Linked DNA regions of Piscinibacter gummiphilus. The protein of the gene in region 1 binds, or shares a complex with, the protein of each later gene. Links are inferred from orthologs where the notes say so. Each region holds a gene or a part of one and is shown on either strand. Other genes may lie near its edges.

Evidence for each region.
Region 2: the proteins of nusB (region 1) and rpsJ are in contact, whole or in part, in a solved structure (PDB 3D3B), measured with the Escherichia coli proteins. The link is inferred for Piscinibacter gummiphilus from one-to-one orthologs.

What each region holds. Positions count from the first base shown.
Region 1 is NZ_CP015118.1:4,386,317-4,394,790, forward strand. Bases 2,006-4,908 are described here. They hold nusB (transcription antitermination factor NusB), read left to right. Parts: upstream 2,006-3,159; coding sequence 3,160-3,657; downstream 3,658-4,908. Other genes in these bases: ribBA (bifunctional 3,4-dihydroxy-2-butanone-4-phosphate synthase/GTP cyclohydrolase II), read left to right, coding at 2,006-2,655; ribH (6,7-dimethyl-8-ribityllumazine synthase), read left to right, coding at 2,699-3,163; A4W93_RS30635 (serine/threonine-protein kinase), read left to right, coding at 3,920-4,908. Outside these bases: bifunctional diaminohydroxyphosphoribosylaminopyrimidine deaminase/5-amino-6-(5-phosphoribosylamino)uracil reductase RibD, read left to right, coding at 1-778; A4W93_RS19885 (riboflavin synthase), read left to right, coding at 801-1,427; more of ribBA, read left to right, coding at 1,564-2,005; more of A4W93_RS30635, read left to right, coding at 4,909-5,704; A4W93_RS19910 (TssQ family T6SS-associated lipoprotein), read left to right, coding at 5,701-6,093; ybgC (tol-pal system-associated acyl-CoA thioesterase), read left to right, coding at 6,134-6,550; protein TolQ, read left to right, coding at 6,628-7,341; A4W93_RS19925 (ExbD/TolR family protein), read left to right, coding at 7,345-7,770; A4W93_RS19930 (cell envelope integrity protein TolA), read left to right, coding at 7,796-8,474. UniProt on the Escherichia coli protein: Part of the processive rRNA transcription and antitermination complex (rrnTAC). The complex forms an RNA-chaperone ring around the RNA exit tunnel of RNA polymerase (RNAP).
Region 2 is NZ_CP015118.1:605,233-613,568, forward strand. What follows is about bases 1-2,765. They hold rpsJ (30S ribosomal protein S10), read left to right. Parts: upstream 1-1,109; coding sequence 1,110-1,421; downstream 1,422-2,765. Other genes in these bases: tuf (elongation factor Tu), read left to right, coding at 1-1,004; rplC (50S ribosomal protein L3), read left to right, coding at 1,621-2,295; rplD (50S ribosomal protein L4), read left to right, coding at 2,295-2,765. Outside these bases: more of rplD, read left to right, coding at 2,766-2,915; rplW (50S ribosomal protein L23), read left to right, coding at 2,912-3,226; rplB (50S ribosomal protein L2), read left to right, coding at 3,226-4,050; rpsS (30S ribosomal protein S19), read left to right, coding at 4,063-4,338; rplV (50S ribosomal protein L22), read left to right, coding at 4,348-4,677; rpsC (30S ribosomal protein S3), read left to right, coding at 4,691-5,575; rplP (50S ribosomal protein L16), read left to right, coding at 5,578-5,994; rpmC (50S ribosomal protein L29), read left to right, coding at 6,013-6,213; rpsQ (30S ribosomal protein S17), read left to right, coding at 6,210-6,485; A4W93_RS02700 (peroxiredoxin), read left to right, coding at 6,608-7,123; rplN (50S ribosomal protein L14), read left to right, coding at 7,419-7,787; rplX (50S ribosomal protein L24), read left to right, coding at 7,834-8,178; rplE (50S ribosomal protein L5), read left to right, coding at 8,189-8,336. UniProt on the Escherichia coli protein: Involved in the binding of tRNA to the ribosomes. Part of the processive rRNA transcription and antitermination complex (rrnTAC). The complex forms an RNA-chaperone ring around the RNA exit tunnel of RNA polymerase (RNAP).

The DNA.
Region 1 (8,474 bases):
CATCGAGGACCCGAACGTGCTCGTCTCCGGCCAGGGCCATGCGCGCCTGCGCGCAGCGGGCATCCGGGTGGACGTGGGCCTCGGGGGCGACGAGTCCCGGGAACTCAACATCGGCTTCTTCTCGCGCATGCAGCGCGGCCGACCGTGGGTGCGGCTGAAGGCGGCGGTGTCCCTCGACGGGCGCTCGGCCCTCGAGAACGGCGTCAGCCAGTGGATCACCGGCGAAGCGGCCCGCACCGACGGCCACGCCTGGCGCCGCCGCGCGGGCGCCGTGCTCACCGGCGTGGGCACCGTGCGCGACGACAACCCGCGCCTCGACGTGCGCCTGGTCGACACGCCCCGCCAGCCGCTGCGCGTGGTCCTCGATTCGCAGCTGGCCACACCACCCGAGGCCCGCATCCTCGACGCCCCGGGCTCCGTGCTGATCGTCGCCGCCCGCGCCGATGCCGCCCGGGCCGATGCGCTGCGCGCCCGCGGCGCCGAGATCGTCGAGGCCCCGGCCCCCGACGGCCGCGTCGACCTGCCCACCGTGCTGCGCCTGCTGGGCGAGCGCGGCATCAACGAACTGCACGTCGAGGCGGGGCGCACGCTGAGCGGCGCCTTCGCGCAGCAGCGCCTCGTCGACGAATACCTCGTCTACCTCGCCCCGAAACTCCTGGGCCGGGGGCGCGACCTCGCCACCTTTGGCCCGCTGACCGACCTGGGCGACGCCGTGACGCTACAGTTCCACGACGTCGAGCGTGTCGGCACCGACCTGCGCGTGCTGGCCCGCCCCTGACCCACCTTCACGACCCACCACCATGTTCACAGGCATCATCACCGGCCTCGGCCGCATCACCGCCGTCGAGGCCCTCGGCGCGGACCCGTCCCACGGCAAGCGGCTGACGATCGAGACCCCCGCGGCCTACCTCGACGACGTGCAGCTCGGCGACAGCATCGCGCTGAACGGCGCCTGCATGACGGTCACCACCTTCGACCCCGCGGTCCGCCGCTTCACCATCGACATCTCCGCCGAAAGCCTCGACAAGACCGCCGGCCTCGCCACCGAAGGCCCCGTCAACCTCGAGAAGGCCCTGCGTCCCAGCGACCGCCTGGGCGGCCACCTGGTCAGCGGCCACGTCGACGGCGTCGGCACCGTCACCCATTTCGCCCCGGTGGGCGAATCGTGGGAACTGCGCATCGAAGCCCCGACCGACCTCGCCCGCTACCTCGTCTACAAGGGCTCCATCACCGTCAACGGCGTGAGCCTCACCGTGAACCGCACCGAAGACCGTGCCACCGGCTGCGAGTTCAGCATCAACCTGATCCCCCACACGCTGGAACACACCACGCTGGGCCAGCTGGAGGCGGGCAGCCGGGTGAACCTCGAGATCGACCAGATCGCGCGATACACCGAACGGATCCTCTCGCTGCGCACGGTGGGCTGACCCACCACCGGTCACCCGGCGAACGCCGGGGTCCACCGTCCCCATGGCGCGCCCCACCGGCAGTGGATCCCGGCGCCCGTCGGGATGACGGGTTGTGAGGAAGCGGCGTTGAAGGCCCTCCGGCTAAAATCCCGGGATGCCGATTTCACCCATCCCTGAACTGGTCGCCGAACTGGCCGCCGGCCGCATGGTCATCCTCGTCGACGAGGAAGACCGCGAGAACGAGGGCGACCTCGTGCTGGCCGCCGACCACGTGACGCCCGAGGCCATCAACTTCATGGCCCGCTTCGGCCGCGGCCTGATCTGCCTCACGCTCCCGCGCGAGCGCTGCGAGCGGCTCCAGCTGCCGCCCATGACCCGGCGCAACGGCACGCAGCACGGCACCGCGTTCACGGTCTCGATCGAGGCCGCCACCGGGGTGACCACCGGCATCTCCGCCGCCGACCGCGCCCGCACCGTGCAGGCCGCCGTCGCGAAGGACGCGCAGGCGTCCGACCTGGTGCAGCCCGGCCACATCTTCCCGCTGCAGGCGCAGGACGGCGGCGTGCTCATGCGCGCCGGCCACACCGAAGCCGGCTGCGACCTCGCCGGCATGGCCGGCCTGAGCCCCACCTCCGTGATCTGCGAGATCATGAAGGACGACGGCACCATGGCCCGCCTGCCCGACCTCGAGGTCTTCGCGAAGGAACACGGCCTCAAGATCGGCACCATCGCCGACCTGATCGGCTACCGCAGCCGCAACGAATCGCTCATCGAGCGGCTCGGCCAGCGGGTCATGCACACCGCCCAGGGCGACTTCACCTGCACCACGTTCCGCGACCGCACCGGCGGCGTGCACCTCGCGCTGAGCCACGGCCCGGTCGACTCGGGCGACGAGGTGCTCGTGCGCGTGCACGAACCGCTCTCGGTGCTCGACCTGCTCGACGCCGGCGCCTGCGGCCACTCGTGGCCGCTGCCGAAGGCCCTCGCCGCGCTGCAGGCCTCGGGCCGCGGCGTCGCGGTGCTGCTCAACTGCGGCGACGATGCGAAGTCGCTGCTGTCGCGCCTCCAGGTCGAGGAGACCCCGGCCGCGCCGCGCGGCCAGATGGACCTGCGCATCTACGGCGTCGGCGCCCAGATCCTCCGCGAACTCGGCGTCTCGCGCATGAAGCTCCTCGGCAGCCCGCGCCGCATGCCGAGCATGACCGGCTTCGGCCTCGAGGTGACCGGCTTCGTCGCGGCCGAGTGACCTGACGTGATCCCCGCACCCCTTTTTCCCGAGGACCCCACCCATGCAAGCTGCTGACAAGGGCCAGGCCACCGATCTGGATGGAACCGACCTGCGCATCGGCATCGTGCAGGCCCGCTTCAACGAGAAGCTCACGCAACAGCTCGCCACGTCGTGCATCGACGAACTGGTGGCGCTGGGCGTGTCGGCCAAGCACATCAAGCACGTGACCGTGCCCGGCGCCCTCGAAGTGCCCATCGCGCTCAACGCGATGGCCGAGAGCGGCCGGTTCGACGCCCTCGTCGCCCTCGGCTGCATCATCCGCGGCGAGACCTACCACTTCGAACTCGTGGCCAACGAGAGCGGCGCCGGCGTGACCCGCATCGCCCTCGACCACGAGCTGCCCATCGCCAACGCGATCCTGACCGTCGAGAACGAGGAACAGGCGTGGGCACGCGCCGAAGAAAAAGGGCGCGACGCCGCCCGTGTGGCCGTGGAAATGGCCAATCTGCTGGAAGACCTTTCGTGACCGACACCCCGAAGAAGAAACCCGCCGCCCGCGGCACCCCGAAGGCCGCCGCGCCGAAGTCGGCCCGCCGCCGCTCGCGCGAGGTGGCCCTGCAAGGCCTCTATGAATGGCTGATCTCGGGCACCGAGGCCGCCGTGATCGACGCCCACATGCGCGAGCAGGAGGGCTTCGAGAAGTGCGACCCCGCCCACTTCGAGGCGCTGCTGCACGGCTGCATCGCCGAAGCCGCGGACCTCGACGGCGTGCTCAAGCGCCACGTCGACCGCCAGACGAATCTGCTGTCCCCCATCGAGCACGGCGTGCTGATGATCGGTGCGTACGAACTCAAGCACTGCATCGACATCCCGTACAAGGTCGCCATCAACGAGGCCGTGGAGCTCGCCAAGAGCTTCGGCGGCACCGACGGCCACAAGTACGTGAACGGCGTGCTCGACAAGGCCGCCGTGGACCTGCGTGCCGTCGAAGTCGAAGCCTTCAAGGCCTCGAGGCGCTGACCCGGAAACCACGCTGCTGTCGCGAACCAGTCCAGGCGCCTCCCGAGGCCCCTGGACTTTTTTGTCCCAGGCCTCTGCGAGGCCGCTGGACTTTTTTCACACCCCTCCGTGGGGCAGGCGCATCGAAGTCCTTGCAGGTCGTCGTGTTTCGTGTCGGTGTGTTACGAAATCAACGAAGCCGGTGCTTTTTGGTGCCATGGCCCGGGCACATTGCACTAAGCTCGGTTCGTGGTGGTCGCTGGACCACGCCCTTTGCACTTCCATGTCTGGACCCGAGCCCGAACCGTCCCTGCCAGCCCCTGCCGACGCGACATCCGCCCCGGACTCCGCGCCGTGGAGCGACACGGACCTGGGTCTGTCCGCCACGCCGGCCGCGCGCACCTACGCCAGCCCCAACGGCGACCCTGAAAGCCAACCCGGCACCCAGCCCGCGAAGGCCGTCGTCGCCACCGACCAGCTCTCCACCATCGGCCACATCGGCCGCTACGCCCTCAAGTACCAGATCGGCGAGGGTGGCCTCGGCCGCGTCTACGCCGCGCACGACCCGCTGCTGTCGCGCCTCATCGCCATCAAGACGCTGAACCTCGAGATCTCGGCCGACGAGCGCGATTCGTTCAACGCCCTGTTCCTCAACGAGGCCCGCGCCGCCGGCGGCCTGAGCCACCCGCACATCGTCACGGTGTTCGACGCCGGCGTCAGCGAGCAGGGCCCGTACATCGCGATGGAACTGCTGCGCGGCCGTGACCTGCGCCAGCTGCGCCTCGAAGGCTGGCGGCCCACGCCCACGCAGGCCGCACTCGTGATCCGCCGCGTCGCCGACGCCCTCGCCTACGCCCACTCGAAGGGTGTGGTGCACCGGGACATCAAGCCCGCCAACATCTTCATGGTCGGGCGCACGCAGCCGCGCGTGCTCGACTTCGGCATCGCCCGCGTCGCGCACCAGCACGATGCGCAGGGCGACGGCGACCTGGTCGGCGGCTCGCCGTACTACATGTCGCCCGAGCAGATCCGCGGCGACACCGTCGACCGCCGCACCGACGTCTTCTCGCTCGGCGTGGTGCTGTACGAACTGCTGACCGACGTGCGCCCGTTCCGCGGCAGCACGCTGTCCGAGATCACCGGTTCGGTGCTCGAGTACGAACCGCCGGCCGCGCACGAGGTGGACGCCACCGTGCCGAAGGCACTCTCCGAGATCGCTGCCCGCGCCATGCAGAAGAACCGCGACGACCGGTTCAGCTCGGCCCGGTCGCTGTCCCGCGAACTGCGCCACTGGCTCGAGGAACATCCCCAGCAGGATGCCGAGGCCCCCGAAGCCCCCGCCGCCGCGTCGAAACGTCGCCTGGCCTGGGCCGCCGCCGGGGTCGCGGGCCTCGCCATCGCGGGCGCGGCCTGGTGGTCCTTCACCTCGCACGGCACCGGGGCCGAGGCCCTGCAGGCCGCGTTGCCCACCGCGTCCGCCGCGCAGCCCGCGCCGGCCGAAGCGCCGCCGCCCGCCGAGCCCGCACCGGCCCCCGTGGCCGCCGAGCAGGTCGCCGCCGCCGAGCCCGCTTCCGCGGTGCCACCGCTGCCCGATCCGGCGCCGGCCGCCGGCCCGGCCCCCGCCGCCCCGAACCTCGTGGCCGCCAACACCGCGGTCCCCGCCACGCCCGCGGCCGAAACGCCGCTGCCCACGGTCAAGCTCACACCTCCGGCGCCCGCCACCCCGGCCGTGAAGCCCCCGGCGGCCGACGTCGCCCAGGCCAAGCCCGCCAAGCCGCCGAAGGAAACCGCCAAGGAGCGCCGCGCCCGCGAGGCCCGCGAACGCGCCGAAAAGGCCGCCACGCCGGCCGTGGCCGCCACCGGCACCGTGCGCATCGCCGTCAGCCCGTGGGGCAACGTCGAGGTGGATGGCCGCTCGGTCGGTACCGCCCCGCCGCTCAACGAACTCAACCTGCCCGAAGGCCGCCACACCGTGGTGATCCGCAACGACGAATTCCCGCCGTTCACGGCCACCGTCAACGTGGTCTCGGGCCAACCCGTCAACGTGAAACACCGATTCGGATCATGACCAAGACCCTGCTGCTGTCGCTCTCCACCGCGGTGCTCATGCTCGCCGCGGGCTGCGCGCAACCGCCGCAGGCCCCGGTCGGCCTGCTCGACGTGACGGCCCGCCCGGCCGAGAAGGCCCTGCTGGCGGGCATCCGCACGTACGAGGACGGCCAGTACGCCGAGTCCGAGAAGCAGCTCAACGCCGCGCTGCAGGCCGGGCTCGTGTCCGCGAAGGACATGGCGGCCGCGCAGAAGTACCTCGCGTTCATCTACTGCACCAGCAACCGCGTGCCGCTGTGCGAGAACGCCTTCCGCGAAGCCCGCAAGGCCGATCCGGCCTTCGCGCTGAGCCGCTCCGAGCAGGGCCACCCGTCCTGGGGCCCGGTCTACAAGCGGGTCTTGCCATAATCCGCGGTCGGGACGGCATCATGCCGACCGCACCGCACCCATGACCCCAGACTCCACCTTCGCGCACACCCTGCGCATCTACTGGGAAGACACCGACGCCGGCGGCGTCGTCTTCTACGCCAACTACCTGAAGTTCTTCGAACGCGCCCGCACCGAGTGGCTGCGCGCCCGCGGCTTCGAGCAGGAAACCCTGCGCGCGAACCAGCGCGTGATGTTCGTGGTGGCCGACACCCGCGTGCGCTACCTGCGCCCCGCCCGGCTCGACGACCAGCTGCGGGTCACCGTCGAGGTGCGCGAGGCCGGCCGTGCGTCGATGGACATCGCCCAGGTGGCCTGGCGCGGCGGCGAGCGCCTGGCCGAAGGCGAGATCCGCATCGGCTGCGTCGATACCGACAGTTTCAAACCCCGCCGCATTCCCGCCGAGTTGCTGGAGGGTCTGGCCGTGGGACCGCGATAATCGGACCTTTTCCACGGAACCCGCGCCACGCCCCCGGCGTCTGACCGTCGCATTCCCCGAGCCAGGACACCGCCCGAATGAACCAGGATTTTTCCATCGTCTCGCTGATCATGAACGCGAGCTTCGTCGTCAAGCTCGTGATGGCCGGCCTGCTGCTCACGTCGCTCGCCAGCTGGACGGTGATCTTCGGCAAGCTCTTCGGCCTGCGCAAGGTGCGCAGCACCAACGAGGAGTTCGAGCGTGACTTCTGGACCGGGCGCAACCTCAACGACCTCTACAGCGACGCCGCCCAGCGCACCAACGGCGCCCCCATGGAACGCATCTTCGCGTCGGGCATGCGCGAGTTCATGAAACTGCGCGAGCGCCGCGTGGTCGACCCGTCCGCCCTGCTCGATGGTTCCCGCCGCGCCATGCGCGCCAGCCTGCAGCGCGAGCTCGACACCGTCGAGTCCAACCTCTCGTTCCTCGCCACCGTGGGTTCGGTGTCGCCGTACGTGGGCCTCTTCGGCACCGTCTGGGGCATCATGCACGCCTTCGTGGGCCTGTCGAACCTCCAGCAGGTGTCGCTCGCCACCGTGGCCCCCGGCATCGCCGAGGCGCTCGTGGCCACCGCCATCGGCCTGTTCGCCGCCATCCCCGCCGTGATCGCGTACAACCGCTTCGCGCGCGACATCGACCGCATCGCCATGCAGATGGACACCTTCACCGAGGAGTTCTCCAACATCCTGCAGCGCAACGCCGGCCAGCCCGCCCCGGCCGCCGCCACCGTGCCGGCCTCGATGGGACGCTGAACCATGCCCGCCGTCGCCGGACGCGGCTCGCGCCGCCGCACCATCGCCGAGATGAACATGGTCCCGTTCATCGACGTGATGCTCGTGCTGCTGATCATTTTCATGGTCAGCGCCCCGCTCATCACGCCGGGCGTGGTCGACCTGCCCACCGTGGGCAAGAGCAAGCAGCAGCCGCAGCACGTGATCGAGGTCGTGATCGCGAAGGACGAGACCATGAAGCTGCGCCTCGACAACAAGGAGAACGGCACCGCCACGATGAGCAACCTACGCCAGCGCGTGGTGTCGCTGCAGGGCGGCGACGACAACACGCCGGTGGTGATCTCCGCCGACCGCTCCGTCAAGTACGAACTCGTGGTCAAGACCATGGATGCGCTGCAGCGCGCCGGTGTGCAACGCGTCGGCCTCGCCGTGAAGACCACCGGTGTTTGAGTCCCGCCACCAGCCGATGCAGGACATGCAGCACCCCGTCCTGAACCGCGACGACCTGCTGCCCCGCCAGCCCGCCGGCATGGGCAAGGGCCTGATGCTGGCCATCGCGGCCCACGTGCTGCTCGTCATCGCGATCACCTTCAGCGTCAACTGGAGCTCGAGCGACCCCGCCGGGGTCGAGGCCGAGCTGTGGTCGGCCGTGCCGCAGATCGCCGCGCGCGGCGCGCCCCCGGTCGAGCCTGAGCCGGCCCCGGAACCGCCGAAGCCCGAACCCCGGCCCGAGCCGGTGCAGAAGCCGGTCGAAGCTCCGCCGCCCCCGAAGCCCGCCCCCGATCCGCAGATCGCGATCGAGAAGGAAAAGGCGCGCAAGGAGAAGCTGCAGAAGGAGAAGGAGGAAAAGCTCCGCGAGCAGCAGGAACAGGAACGCAAGGAAAAGCTCGAGAAGCAGAAGCGCGAGGCCGAGGACAAGAAGGCCGAAGAGAAGAAGCTCGCCGAGAAGAAGAAGCAGGACGCCGCCCGCCAGCAGGCCCAGCTCGACAAGCAGCGCCAGGAGCAGCTCGATCGCATCATCAAGCAGGCCGGTGGCGCCGCCAATGGTTCACCCACCGGTCAGGGCGCGGTGACGTCGGGGCCCTCCTCCACCTACGCCGGCCGCATCCGGGGCGCCATCGAGCCCAACATCACGTTCACGTCCGAACTCAACG
Region 2 (8,336 bases), 3.8 Mb from region 1 along the record:
TCAACACCGCGCACGTCGAGTACGAGACGGCCAACCGCCACTACGCTCACGTGGACTGCCCGGGCCACGCCGACTATGTGAAGAACATGATCACGGGTGCTGCCCAGATGGACGGCGCGATCCTGGTGTGCTCGGCCGCTGACGGCCCGATGCCCCAGACCCGTGAGCACATCCTGCTGGCCCGCCAGGTGGGCGTGCCTTACATCATCGTGTTCCTGAACAAGTGCGACATGGTCGACGACGCCGAGCTGCTCGAGCTGGTCGAAATGGAAGTGCGCGAGCTCCTGGACAAGTACGACTTCCCGGGCGACAACACCCCGATCGTCAAGGGCTCGGCGAAGCTGGCCATGGAAGGCGACAAGGGCGAGCTGGGCGAAGGCGCGATCCTGAAGCTGGCCGAAGCGCTGGACACCTACATCCCGACGCCGGAACGTGCCGTTGACGGCGCCTTCCTGATGCCGGTGGAAGACGTGTTCTCGATCTCGGGTCGTGGCACGGTGGTGACGGGTCGCGTCGAGCGCGGCATCATCAAGGTCGGCGAAGAAATCGAGATCGTGGGCATCCGCGACACGCAGAAGACGACCTGCACGGGCGTGGAAATGTTCCGCAAGCTGCTGGACCAAGGTCAAGCTGGCGACAACGTGGGCATCCTGCTGCGCGGCACGAAGCGTGAAGACGTCGAGCGCGGCCAAGTGCTGTGCAAGCCGGGCAGCGTGAAGCCGCACACCCACTTCACGGCCGAGATCTACGTGCTGTCGAAGGAAGAGGGTGGCCGTCACACGCCGTTCTTCAACAACTACCGCCCGCAGTTCTACTTCCGCACGACGGACGTGACCGGTGCCGTGGAGCTGCCGGCCGACAAGGAAATGGTCATGCCTGGCGACAACGTCAGCATCACCGTGAAGCTGATCGCCCCGATCGCGATGGAAGAAGGCCTGCGCTTCGCCATCCGTGAAGGTGGCCGCACCGTCGGCGCCGGCGTGGTTGCCAAGATCCTCGCCTGATCCACTTTGTGTGATGGGGCCCGGTTCGCGGTGAGTCCGCGGGTCCAGGCCTTCTCATCGCGGCCCCCCGGAATGGCGGGCCGCATCGCTCTTTAAGGAAACATCATGCAAAAGCAAAAGATCCGCATCCGCCTGAAGGCCTTCGATTACAAGCTGATCGACCAATCGGCCCTGGAAATCGTCGACACCGCCAAGCGCACCGGCGCGATCGTCCGTGGTCCCGTGCCCCTGCCGACCCGCATGCAGCGCTTCGACATCCTGCGTTCGCCGCACGTCAACAAGACCTCGCGCGACCAGTTCGAGATCCGCACGCACCAGCGTCTGATGGACATCGTCGATCCGACCGACAAGACGGTCGACGCGCTGATGAAACTCGACCTGCCGGCCGGCGTCGACGTCGAGATCAAGCTGCAGTAATACCGTGTCGCCGGTGGGGCGCGTTGCAAAGCGCGCTTCATCTGCTACACTCGCAGGCTTTCCGCAATCCACGGGTGTGAACTCGTGGGTTGCGAAACCCATTTGGCGGCTCCTTTCGGGGGGTACGCCAAGAAGTCAGCCCGACCAATCGATGTCGGGGATGTGAAACAAAGGCTCCGCAAGGGGCTGGAGAAAAACCATGAGTCTTAGCAATCGCCTCGGATTGCTGGGCCGCAAGGTGGGCATGATGCGCATCTTCACGGACGACGGCGACGCCGTGCCCGTGACGGTGCTCGACGTGTCGAACAACCGTGTGACCCAGGTCAAAACCGCAGAGACCGACGGCTACGCTGCCGTCCAGGTGGCGTTCGGTGCCCGCAAGGCATCCCGCGTCAGCAAGCCGGAAGCCGGCCACCTCGCCAAGGCGGGTGTCGAAGCTGGCGAACTCCTGAAGGAGTTCCGTGTCGCCGCTGATGTCGCCGCTGGCTTCAAGCCCGGCGCGCAAGTCCCCGTGACCACGTTCGCCGTGGGCCAGCTCGTCGACGTGCAGGGCACCTCGATCGGCAAGGGCTTCACCGGCACGATCAAGCGCCACAACTTCGGCTCGCAGCGCGCGTCGCACGGCAACAGCCGTTCGCACAACGTGCCGGGCTCGATCTCGATGGCCCAGGATCCGGGTCGCGTGTTCCCGGGCAAGAAGATGTCCGGCCACCGCGGTGACGTGACCAAGACCATCCAGAACCTCGACATCGTCCGCATCGACGAAGCCCGCCAGCTGCTGCTGGTGCGCGGCGCCGTGCCGGGTGCCAAGAACGGCCACGTGGTCGTCAGCCCCGCGGTCAAGGTCAAGGCGAAGAAAGAAGGAGCCAACTGATGCAGCTCGAGCTCCTGAACGAACAAGGTCAGGCTTCGTCGAAGGTCGACGCGCCGGACACCGTGTTCGGCCGTGATTACAACGAAGCGCTGGTCCACCAGGTCGTCGTCGCGTACCAGGCGAATGCTCGCCAAGGCACGCGCGCCCAGAAGGACCGCGAACAGGTCAAGCACACCACGAAGAAGCCGTGGCGTCAAAAGGGCACGGGCCGCGCCCGCGCCGGTATGTCGTCGTCGCCGCTGTGGCGCGGGGGTGGTCGGATTTTCCCGAACATGCCCGACGAGAACTTCACGCAGAAGATCAACAAGAAGATGTACCGCGCCGGCATGGCCGCCATCTTCTCGCAGCTCGCTCGCGAAGGCCGCCTGGCCGTCGTCGACTCGCTGACGGTCGATGCCCCGAAGACCAAGCTGCTGGCTGCCAAGTTCAAGGCCATGGGCCTCGAATCCGTGCTGGTCATCGCCGACCAGCTCGACGACAACCTGCTGCTGGCTTCGCGCAACCTCGCCAACGTCCTCGTGGTCGAGCCGCGCTACGCCGATCCGCTGTCGCTCGTGCACTTCAAGAAGGTGCTCGTGACGAAGGGTGCGATCGAGCAACTCAAGGAGATGCTGGGATGAGCACCGTGAAGCATGATGAGGGCCGTCTGGCCCAGGTGCTGGTGGCGCCGATCGTTTCCGAAAAAGCCACTTCCGTTGCCGAGAAGAACAACCAGGTGTTGTTCAAGGTCCTGCGCGACGCGACCAAGCCTGAAATCAAGGCCGCCGTTGAACTGCTGTTCAAGGTCGAAGTCGAGTCCGTCCAGACCGTGGTGCAAAAGGGCAAGGTCAAGCGCTTCGGCCGTTCCATCGGCCGCCGCGACCACGTCAAGAAGGCGTACGTGTCGCTGAAGGCTGGCCAGGAGCTCAACTTCTCCGGGGAGGCCGCGTAATGGCCGTCATCAAAGTCAAACCGACGTCGCCCGGCCGCCGTGCCGTGGTGAAGGTGGTGCACAAGCACCTCCACAAGGGCAAGCCTGAAGCGTCGCTGCTGGAGCCGCAGTTCCAGCACGCCGGCCGCAACAACAACGGCCACATCACGATCCGCCACAAGGGCGGTGGTCACAAGCACCACTACCGTGTCGTCGACTTCGTGCGCAACAAGGATGGTATCCCCGCGAAGGTCGAGCGCATCGAGTACGACCCGAACCGCACGGCGCACATCGCGCTGGTGTGCTACGCCGACGGCGAGCGCCGCTACATCATCGCCCCGCGCGGTCTTGAAGTGGGTTCCACCGTCCTGAGCGGCGCCGAAGCGCCGATCAAGGCTGGCAACACGCTGCCGATCCGCAACATCCCGGTGGGTTCGATCATCCACTGCATCGAACTGCTGCCCGGCAAGGGTGCCCAGATCGCGCGTTCGGCGGGCACGTCGACCACGCTGCTGGCCCGTGAAGGCACGTACGCGCAGGTTCGCCTGCGCTCGGGTGAAGTGCGCAAGATCCACATCGACTGCCGCGCCACGATCGGCGAAGTGTCGAACGAAGAGCACAGCCTGCGCCAGTACGGCAAGGCCGGTGCGATCCGTTGGAAGGGCATCCGCCCGACGGTCCGTGGCGTTGCCATGAACCCGGTGGATCACCCGCACGGTGGTGGTGAAGGCCGTACCGGCGAGGGCCAGGCGCCTGTGTCGCCGTGGAACACCCTCACCAAGGGCTACCGCACTCGCAACAACAAGCGCACGCAGACGTTCATCGTTTCGCGTCGCAAGAAGTAAGGGGCCGCCACAATGACCCGTTCGCTCAAAAAAGGTCCGTTCGTCGACCATCACCTTCAGGCCAAGGTCGAGAAGGCTGTCGCCACGAAGGACAAGAAGCCGATCAAGACCTGGTCGCGTCGTTCGACCATCCTTCCGGATTTCATCGGTGTGACGATTGCCGTGCACAACGGCAAGCAGCACGTCCCCGTGTATGTCACCGACCAGATGGTCGGCCACAAGCTCGGCGAATTTGCGCTCACGCGCACGTTCAAGGGGCACCCGGCCGACAAGAAGGCCAAGAAATAAGGAATGACGATGGAAACCCGTTCAATCGTTCGCGGTGTCCGCCTCTCTGCCGACAAGGGTCGGCTGGTGGCTGACCTCGTCCGCGGCAAGAAGGTGGACCAGGCGCTCAACATCCTGACGTTCACCCCCAAGAAGGCTGCCGGCATCATCAAGAAGGCCCTCGAGTCCGCGATCGCCAACGCCGAGCACAACGATGGCGCTGACATCGACGAGCTCAAGGTCAAGACGATCTTTGTGGAGCAAGGTGCCACGCTGAAGCGTTTCTCCGCGCGCGCCAAGGGCCGCGGCAACCGCATCAGCAAGCCCACCGCCCACATCTACATCACTGTCGGCAACTGAGGCGCATAGCACCATGGGACAAAAGATTCACCCCACCGGGTTCCGCCTGCCGGTGACGCGCAACTGGGCGTCGCGCTGGTACGCGTCGAACGCCAACTTCGCCACCATGCTGGCCGAAGACCTGAAGGTTCGCGAATACCTGAAGGCGAAGCTCAAGAGCGCGGCCGTCTCGCGCATCCTGATCGAGCGCCCCGCCAAGAACGCGCGCATCACGATCTTCTCGGCTCGTCCGGGCGTCGTGATCGGCAAGAAGGGCGAGGACATCGAGAACCTGAAGGCCGAGCTGACCCGCCGCCTCGGCGTGCCGGTCGCTGTCAACATCGAAGAAGTGCGCAAGCCTGAAGTCGATGCACAGCTGATCGCCGACAGCATCACGCAGCAGCTGGAAAAGCGCATCATGTTCCGTCGCGCCATGAAGCGCGCCATGCAGAACGCGATGCGCCTGGGCGCCCAAGGCATCAAGCTGATGTCGTCGGGCCGCCTGAACGGCATCGAAATCGCACGTTGCGAGTGGTACCGCGAAGGTCGCGTGCCCCTCCACACGCTGAAGGCCGACATCGACTATGGCTTCTCCGAAGCCAAGACGACCTACGGCATCATCGGCGTGAAGTGCTGGGTCTACCGTGGTGACCGCCTCGCCAATGGCGAAGCGCCCACGCTCGCCACCCCGCCGGGTGCCGAGGATGATCGCCGTCCGCGCCGCAACGCGCGTCCCGGCGACCGTCCGGGCGCTCCGGGTGGCCGTGGCCGCCCGGGTGGCGACCGTGGTCCCCGTGATGGCGCTGCCCCTGCAGCCGCCGCACCGGCTGGTGATGGCGCGAAGACCGCCGCCGTGAAGCGCGTGCGCAAGGCCCCGGGCCCTGACGCAGCCGCTGGCGGCGAAGGCAAAGGAGAATAAGCATGCTGCAACCCGCACGCAGAAAATACCGCAAGGAACAGAAGGGCCGTAACACCGGCGTCGCCACCCGTGGCGCCGCAGTGTCGTTCGGCGACTTCGGCCTGAAGGCCACGGAGCGCGGCCGCATCACCGCTCGCCAGATCGAAGCCGCTCGTCGGGCGATCTCGCGTCACATCAAGCGCGGTGGCCGCATCTTCATCCGCATCTTCCCGGACAAGCCCATCTCGCAGAAGCCCGCCGAAGTCCGGATGGGTAACGGCAAGGGCAACCCCGAGTACTACGTGGCTGAGATCCAGCCGGGCAAGGTGCTCTACGAAATCAACGGCGTGCCTGAAGAGCTGGCCCGCGAAGCGTTCAAGCTGGCCTCGGCCAAGCTGCCGCTGAGCACCACCTTCGTGTCCCGCCAGGTGGGCGCTTGAGCCCGCACGGAGAACGACATGAAAGCATCTGAACTCCGCGCCAAGGACGTCGCCGGCCTCGAAAAGGAGGTCGCCGACCTCCTGAAGGCCCACTTCGGCCTGCGCATGCAGAAGGCCACGCAGCAGCTCACGAACCACACGACGCTTGGCAACACCCGTCGTGACATCGCGCGCGCCAAGACCATCCTGGCTCAGAAGAAGAAGGAGGCCGCGAAATGAGCGCCACGCAAGCCACTGAGAAGAACACGCGTACCCTCATCGGCCGCGTCGTGAGCGACAAGCGCAGCAAGTCGATCACGGTGCTCGTCGAGCGTCGCACGAAGCACGAGCTGTACGGCAAGATCGTTGCCAAGACCAGCAAGTACCACGCGCACGACGAAAAGGGCGAGTACAAGATGGGCGACGTCGTCGAGATCTCGGAATGCCGTCCGATCTCGAAGACGAAGGCCTGGACGGTCACCCGTCTGGTCGAGAAGGCCCGCGAGGTCTGATCGACGCCCGGCTTGCGGGAAACCTCTCCGGAGGGTTTCCGCGGCACGAGGCATCATCACGGTCGGTTCACCGAGTCTTCGGTGGCCGGCCGTTTTTCATTGCACAGGTTCAGGAGCGCACCATGTTGAAAGTTGGCGACAAGCTGCCCGCAGGGGCACTGCAGGAATTCATCGAAGTCGAGGGCAACGGGTGCTCGCTGGGCCCGAACAGCTTCGACGTGGAAAAGGCCACGGCCGGCAAGACAGTCGCGATCTTCGCGCTGCCGGGGGCGTTCACGCCCACCTGCTCCGCGCAGCACGTGCCGGGTTACGTGAAGCGTGCCGCCGAGTTGAAGGCGGTCGGCGTGGATGAGGTGTGGTGCGTTTCGGTGAACGATGCCTTCGTCATGGGCGCCTGGGGCCGCGAGCAGAAGACGGCCGATGCCGTGCGCATGATGGCCGACGGCAGTGCCGAGTTCACGAAGGCCACCGGCCTGACGCTCGACCTGACCGCCCGCGGCATGGGCGTGCGCTCGCAGCGCTACTCGATGCTCGTGCAGGACGGCGTGGTCCGCACGCTCAACATCGAGGCTCCGGGCAAGTTCGAGGTCAGCGACGCCGACACGATGCTCAAGCAGGCGGCTCAGCTCAAGGGCTGATCGGCCGGGGGCCTGGCGGGATGGCCGGGCCGGGCAGGGTGCTCCGGCACCTTGTTTTCGCATTCGGGTGAGAAAGACTGTTGACAGGTCTCTCTACCCGGTGCACAATCCAAAGCTTCGCCGAATTTCCGGCTGCATCAGTTGGGCTGCTCTGCCTGCCCTGCTAACGGTGCATGTCGGCGTCGGCTCCGCCCAAACAGTGAACCTCCTCGAGGCGATCTGACGGGCCCAAGACTGATCGCAGCGGCTTCCATGGTGGTCATGGAAGCGTTTGTGGCCAAGTTGGGGACTGAACATGATTCAAATGCAATCGCGGCTCGACGTCGCGGACAACACTGGTGCGAAGTCCGTCATGTGCATCAAGGTGCTCGGCGGTTCCAAGCGTCGTTACGCCGGTATTGGCGACGTCATCAAGGTCAGCATCAAAGAAGCTGCGCCGCGTGGCCGCGTCAAGAAGGGCGAAATCTACAGCGCCGTGGTCGTGCGTACGGCCAAGGGCGTCCGTCGTCAAGACGGTTCGCTGGTGAAGTTCGACGGCAATGCCGCCGTGCTGCTCAACGCCAAGCTCGAACCCATCGGCACCCGCATCTTCGGCCCGGTCACGCGTGAACTGCGTACCGAGCGCTTCATGAAGATCGTGTCGCTGGCCCCCGAGGTTCTCTAATTCGCCGGGCCACCAGGTCAGCATCGAGCCGGTTGAAGGACAGCTTATGAACAAGATTCGCAAAGGCGACCAAGTCATCGTGTTGACGGGTCGCGACAAGGGCAAGCGCGGCGCGGTCGTGTCGCGTGTCGATGACGATCGCATCGTCGTCGAAGGCGTGAACGTCGTGAAGAAACACGTCAAGCCGAACCCGATGAAGGGTACGACGGGTGGTGTGGTCGACAAGACCCTCTCGATCCATCAGTCGAACGTCGCCATCTACAACCCGGCGACCGGCAAGGCCGACCGCGTCGGCTTCAAGCTGCTGAGCGAAAGCGAGCAGCAGTCCCGCAAGACGAAGGAGAAGGCGGTTCGCGTCTTCAAGTCGAGCGGCGAAGAAATCAAGGCATAAGAGGTCCGTCATGGCTCGTCTGCAACAGTTCTACCGCGAAAAGGTGGTGGCCGACCTCACCGCGAAGTTCGGCTACAAATCCAGCATGGAAGTGCCGCGCCTGACCAAGATCACGCTCAACATGGGTGTGAGCGAGGCGGTGTCGGACAAGAAGGTCA